One region of the Rhizobium sp. YTU87027 genome, then DNA from elsewhere that is predicted to be linked to it. Evidence: predicted binding sites of a transcription regulator. Region 1 holds the regulator's gene; the other holds the start of a gene.
The links. Region 1 encodes LexA, which represses DNA repair genes until DNA is damaged. Its sites were predicted from a motif close to TGTTCNNNNTGTGTTCNG; they were not measured.
Positions count from the first base shown of each region.

Region 1 (3,409 bases):
CTCTCCATTTGACACGGGCCGGCAATCAGCGACAGCTTGCCGGTATTCGAAAAGGTGACGCGGCCGGCGCCTTGGCCAACCACGACTTCGGAATTTGTCTGGCTCATCGTTTCTCCTCGAAGGCGAAGAGCGCACCCTGGCCGGGCGCCGCCTTCACCAGAATTCGATTGTTCTTGCGCGTGTAGGTCATCCCGTTAGCAGCCAAATGCGCTTCTGTCACGGCGAGATCACTGACCGTGAAAACAATGGCGACGCCACGCAGGCCGCGATCGTTTGAGGGTGCGGGGATGTCGAAGTAGGCATCCAATCCATCTGGAGAGAGAACGCTCACTTTGGCGTTCGGAGTTGTAACACTCGCGCCAAAGGCCTCGTTGGTCACCGTGAGGCTGTGCGCCGCGGCGCGCACAAATAGTGCAAAAGCCTTTGGGTCCGGCGCGCCAAGAATGATCTCCGCGATTCCTTTGACGCCGTTCACATGGGTTTGCAGCGTCCTTCGATCAGACGGCAGCGGATTGACGCGTTGGCATGTGAAAAAGAAAAAGTCCGGAGCTCGCAGATCGACCGCGAACGCGAGCTTGAACGCGGCGGTTGCCTGAGAACCGTCGGGCAGCCTCATCGGTCGCTCGAACTGCAGCATCTCGCCACCGTTGATCTTTTCGGCAAGGAATCTGGCATGGTCGCGGTCGGCATCGGCGGTCGCGAAGACCGCAGCGGAGAACCCATCATCCCCGCATCGAAACCGAAAGGCGCGGTCACGCGCGGTAAAGACATTGCCCTTCTTCGCTGACGCCTCATACGGTTCTGCGCTGGCGACCGCGAGAGGCTCCAGGTAAGTTTCGTCGGCGAAGAATATGCAGGCGTTCTCGGTTCCAAAAGGATGCCGGGCATCGGGCGCGACGGTGAATCCGAGTTTTCCGAGACGCTCGCGGGCAAGTACAATATTGGAGACCGGCAGCACGATGTGGTCCAGCGGATGTGCTTCGCTCATGGCAAACTCCCGGGAATTTGCGAAGATGTGCGCCGGGCAAGGGAACAATGCAACCCCCTTCTGCGCTTTCGCTCAAAAGCAATGCAAAAACTGAACAAGTTGCAGGCAAGTTTTACGAAAATTTAGGTACTTGCGGAACACATATGGAACATATAGTGTCTGTTCTGGCTTTGTTTCACGACTCTGGGGTTCAACTTCGATGCTGACGCGCAAGCAACAGGAGCTTCTTCTCTTCATTCACGAACGAATGAAGGAGTCCGGTGTCCCCCCATCTTTTGACGAAATGAAAGACGCCTTGGACCTCGCGTCGAAGTCCGGCATCCACCGGCTAATTACTGCTCTGGAAGAACGTGGTTTCATTCGTCGACTGCCGAATCGAGCCCGTGCCCTGGAGGTCATCAAGCTTCCTGAAGCCTACAATCCGAGCTTGCAGCCCCGCCGCGGCTTTTCGCCGAGCGTCATCGAAGGCAGCCTCGGAAAGCCACAGCCGGTCGCGCCGCCGAAGCCGGCTGCACAAGCCGACAACGGCAATTCCGCCTCCGTGCCAGTCATGGGACGGATCGCCGCGGGCGTGCCGATTTCGGCAATCCAGAACATTACCCACGACATCACTGTTCCAGCCGACATGCTTGGCCCGGGCGAACACTATGCGCTTGAGGTCAAGGGCGACTCGATGATCGAAGCCGGCATCTTTGATGGCGACACGGTGATCATCCGCAACGCCAGCACTGCAAATGCCGGCGACATCGTTGTCGCACTTGTCGATGACGAGGAAGCAACCCTTAAGCGCTTCCGCCGCAAAGGCGCTTCCATTGCGCTTGAGGCCGCGAACCCGGCTTATGAAACGCGTATTTTCGGGCCCGACCGTGTCAAGGTTCAGGGCAAGCTCGTCGGCCTCATTCGCCGTTATCATTGAAGAACGGCGGCTCACCGTCGAAGGTGCCGCTCCGCCAGTTGTATGCCCGATGCCACATCCAAGGGCGGTCAAGTGTGGTGTAGGCCGTCGTTACCACGGGTACACCTTGGTCATCTATCCTTATCTCAGCAGCGCCCGAACGACGCAGGGTTTCGCCGGTGAACAGAAGCGCGCCCGACCGGCATGCCGTCGCCCGCAGGCGAGCGGGCGTTACGACGATATCGGCTGTATCGCAGGCAGCGCCGAAATAAGCGGGATTTTCGACGATTGTCACGACGTAGCCGCTATCATGCGGGGCGGTGCACCAGGCGCCTTTCAGGCAGACAAAGCGGTTCTCAGCGCCCGTCGATGCCTAACGTAGCGCGTTGCGAGCGTTACGCAATTCCGTTGCTGAGAGTCGTGGAGCTTCCCCTTTATTTCCGCGCTGCCGAACAGGGCCGACGCCTTCCAACAATTGCGGTGGCTGGCTTAACTCCGCCGCGAGCGCCCTTCGCCATTGATCGAAGACGAAGTCAGGCGGATGGGGTCGATTGGATGCAAGGACCTGCCCTTTGACAATCGCGACAAGACTGCCGTCCTCGGCGATGACAATGTCGGGGGCGGTCTGGACGGCGCCAATGCCACAAGGGCGGTTGCCAACGCGATCACGGCAGCGCCGAGATAGCGGAGCTTGGTTCGCAGAAGGGCAAGCGAGAGGAAGCCCGCGACCGCCACCGGAAAGCACCAACCCGGCAGTCGTCCGATATCGACGTTGCCACCCCAGCCCGAGACCATCTTGGCAATGGCGATCACGATGTCGAGCCCGAAGCCCGCGATTTTCCAGGGAATAATATCGAGGCTAAACGGCGTCAGCAACATCGCGAACATCCCCATTGGCATTACCACAAAAGAGATCACCGGCATGGCCATGAGATTTGCGGGTAGTCCGTAAGCGCTGAGCCGGTGGAAGTGTTCGACACCAAAGAGCGCCGTCGAGAAGCCGCCGATCATCGAGGTCAGCAAGGTGCACCCAAAGAAGCGAGCGACAAGCGATGGGCTTCACTGCGGCGACCTGCAGCAGAGGGTGTTCGCGCGCGCTTCTCTGTGACCAGATTAGGGCGAGCCTCGCTGCGAATGACATCTGGAAGCTCGGTCCCAGCGCCTCGGACGGAGACGGGAGCAGGATCACCCAGGCGGACAAGGCGATGTTGCGTAAGCTGATCGACGGTCGATCGAAGAACACGGCAGTGAGCATGATCGCCATCATGATGAAGGCACGTTCCGCCGACACCGCGAAGCCCGAGATCATGTAATAGGCCGTCAGCGCTGCCAGCGCGCCAGCCGCGGCGGTCTTCTTGGTCGGATATGCCTGGACAACGGAAGGAAACAGGCTCAACGCCTGGCGCAGGCCGACGAAAAAGATGCCGGCCGACATGGCCATGTTAAGGCCGGAGATCGCCACGATATGTGCCAGGCCAGCCTGACGCAGGGCATCGGTCGTTTCCTGCGAGATGGCACGCCGCTCG
Region 1 covers NZ_CP098440.1:1,322,313-1,325,721, reverse strand. Annotated here, with positions in the region: gene kdsA (3-deoxy-8-phosphooctulonate synthase) at 1-107, opposite strand, end outside; gene NBG89_RS06705 (VOC family protein) at 104-988, opposite strand; gene lexA (transcriptional repressor LexA) at 1,188-1,904, shown strand; partial or broken gene NBG89_RS06695 (ComEC/Rec2 family competence protein) at 1,885-3,409, opposite strand, start outside.

Region 2 (3,409 bases), 1.3 Mb from region 1:
GGACGTCGCGCTCTTCGAGATTGGTCAACAGGGCGGCGAGATCGCCGGCCTTGGCGATGACCGGGCCTGATGTCGAACGGAAATTGACGCCGAGTTCCTTCGCCATGATCTGCGCCAGCGTGGTCTTGCCGAGGCCAGGTGGGCCAACGAAAAGGACATGGTCGAGCGCCTCGCCGCGGTTCTTCGCCGCCTCGATGAAAACCTTCAGGTTTGCGCGCGCTTCCGCCTGGCCGGTGAACTCGTCCAGCGCTTGCGGCCGCAGCGTCACATCCAGGTCTTCACCTCGTTTCTCTGCCGATATCAGGCGCGCGGCTTCACTCATGCTGGCATTTCCCAATCTTCAAACGCTCGTGACCAATACACCAAGCCAGAGGCTTTTGGCACCCGCTCGGGCAATTGGATCAGCGAGCCAGTTCCTTCAACCCGAGGCGGATGAGCTTGGCGCTGTCAGCGCCTTCACCGGCAGTCTTCATTGCGGCGGCAACGGCATTGGCCGCTTGGTCGCGGGAATAGCCGAGGTTCGTCAGCGCGGATACCGCGTCGGCGACCGGGGCTGCGGCAACACCTTCGCCGAGTTCCTGCTTGAGGCCGATGGTGCCCGACGCTTCTCCGGCAAAGGCCGGCGCCTTGTTCTTGAGTTCGGTGACGATGCGCACGGCAACCTTGGGGCCAACGCCCTGAGCGCGGGCGACCGCCGTGCGATCCTGCAGTGCGATGGCGTTCGCCAGTTCGCTCGGAGGCAGTGTTGAAAGGACTGCGAGAGCCACCTTCGCGCCGACGCCCTGAACACTCTGCAGGAGGATGAACCATTCCCTTTCGAGCGCGGTCATGAACCCAAAGAGTTTCAACTGGTCTTCGCGAACATAGGTTTCGATGAAGAGCACACAGGCTTCGCCCACCGAGCCGAGGCGAGACAGGGTGCGCGCCGAGCAGAAGGCGACGTAGCAGACGCCGTGGACATCGACGAGGACATAGTCGTCGCCGATTTCTTCGATGGTGCCTTTGAGCTTGCCGATCATGCAAATGGTCCGTTCGGTGGTTGTCAGTGAAGATTAGCCGGCAAGCGCTGCCTGCCGCATTCGGTTGCTGCCGCGGTTGTGCGCATGGCAGATGGCGATCGCCAGCGCGTCGGCGGCGTCATTGCCTTTGAATTCGACCTTCGGCATCAGGATTTTCAGCATCATGTGGATTTGCTGCTTCTCGCCGTGGCCGACTCCAATGACCGCCTTCTTGACCGCGTTCGGCGCGTATTCTGCGACCGGCAATCCGGCACGGGCAGGGACGAGCATGGCAATACCACGGGCCTGGCCGAGCTTCAGGGTTGCAACGGCATCCTTGTTGACGAAGGTCTGTTCGACAGCGGCCTCATCCGGCTTGTAGCTATGGACGACATCCGCCAGACCGTCATGCAACTGGCAGAGGCGCGAGGCCAGGTCCATGTCGCCGTCCGAGGTTACCGTGCCTGATGCGACGAAGCGCAAGGAATTGCCGAGCGTGTCGATAATTCCCCAGCCGGTGCGGCGCAGGCCCGGGTCAACGCCGATGATGCGAATCGTATTTTGCATGGTCCACCCTATTGCACTCGCAAAATAACTGCCATCGATAAGTGAACAAAACAAAAACATTCCTTGTTTTCAGGGAGGCTGTTTACGGCAATTTAAGCTCCGTAGCCGACTTTTGACCGATAAAATGTGAGAGGAGCTCCCTTCCCGCGAAGGCAAGGCTCCCGTGTTCTGTTTACAGGTCAGCCGGCAGGGCGTTCCCGTTCTGCCGGTATGAGCCGTTCCGGAAGGGTTCATCGTTCATGGTTCAGAGATTTCAGTCCCTGTCCTTCAAGGTCATTGCCACATTCATCCTGCTGACCGCACTGTCAATCGCGGTCATCAATGTCCTCGCCTACTTCGCCAGCAGCCGCATTTCCGGCGAGCAGGCGCTCAAGGCGAAGGCGAGCGTCCTGATCTTCCGCGGCGACATGCTGCAGGATCAGCTTGAGCAGCTGGAAAACCAGGCGAATTCGATCGCGCGCATCGAAGCGCTGCAGATGTCGATCACGAGCCTGAAAAGTGGCTGGAAGACAATCGAGAAGACGTCAGGCGATGCGCGCGCCGAATTGAAGAAGGTGTTCATCACCAACAATCCGAACCCGGCCGACCAGCGCGAGAAGCTAATGAAGCCGCAGGCGCCAAGCGGCTTCTACTATTCCAACCATGAGACAACGCAGAGCGAGGTTGCCCGTGACCTCGAGAACACCGCCTTCAGCGATCTGCTGATTGCCGATCTCGACGGTAACGTCCTCTACTCTTACAAGAAGAACGACGATTTCGCCGAAAACCTGAAGGCCGACGCGTGGAAGTCGACCGGCGCCGGTCTCGCCTTCGCCAAGGCGATCGCAAACACGGCCAAGGCGACGGACGATTCCGCACCGACGGGCTTTTCCGGTCTTCGCGTCGATGCCGCAAGCGGCAAGTCGGCAATCTTCTACGCCGTGCCGATCGTCAAGCTGGGTGCGGCGAAGGGCGTGATGCTCTTCAAGGTGCGCGACAACATGATCACCAGCATTCTCGCCAAGGGTATTGTGGCCGGCAGCACGGCGCAGGCGGCAATTATCTCGGATGACGGCTCGGCGATCGGCGTGAACGCGAGCGGCCAGCTCGTCACGCTCGATACCGCGCCTTTCACCTTCGTAAAGGACGCGCTGTCGGCAAGGGGCATGACGGTCGACGACTTCGATCGCGCCGATGGCATGGCGCGAGCCTATGTCCGTGGCATCGACTACCAGGGCTCCCGCTTCCTCGTCGTGGAAAGCGTGCGAATGAGCGAGCTCAATGCTGGTTCTCTCGAAATCGCCACCCTGCTGACGATGATTGCGCTTGGCGTTCTAATCGTCATGGCAGCGGCAACCTGGGCAATCACCAAGCTGCTTTTCTCGCCGCTTGCCCGTCTTGCCGGCGTTACCCGCGATGTTGCCGATGGCAAGCTGGAGGTCGAGATCGGCAGCCAGAACCGCGGTGACGAAATCGGCACGATGGCCAAGGCATTGGCACGGTTCAAGCAGTCGCTGGTCGAAAGCCGCGAGCTGGAAGCCGCCAGCAACGAAACGCGGGCGCGCGCGGAACGGGATCGCCAGCAGCATATGGCCGAGCGCGAGGCGGAGGCCCGGACCCTGCAGGAGGTCGTTCAGGCGATCGACGAGGGTCTGCATCATCTGGCCAATGGCGATCTTGGCTATCAGATCGAGACCCATTTCCCGAGCGAACTCGAAGGCCTTCGCATCAACTTCAACGAAGCGCTTGCGGCTCTCAGCGAAACGATGACGGCGATCGGCGGCAACTCCATGGCAGTGCGTGCAGGTTCCGAGGAAATGCGCACTGGTGCCGACGAGCTTGCCAGTCGCACCGAGCGTCAGGCC
Region 2 covers NZ_CP098440.1:2,651,898-2,655,306, reverse strand. Annotated here, with positions in the region: gene ruvB (Holliday junction branch migration DNA helicase RuvB) at 1-322, opposite strand, end outside; gene ruvA (Holliday junction branch migration protein RuvA) at 402-1,019, opposite strand; gene ruvC (crossover junction endodeoxyribonuclease RuvC) at 1,053-1,565, opposite strand; gene NBG89_RS13205 (methyl-accepting chemotaxis protein) at 1,805-3,409, shown strand, end outside.
Region 2: ruvC (crossover junction endodeoxyribonuclease RuvC) is a predicted target of LexA. The motif match lies at 1,607-1,624, and genes of this name have one in related genera.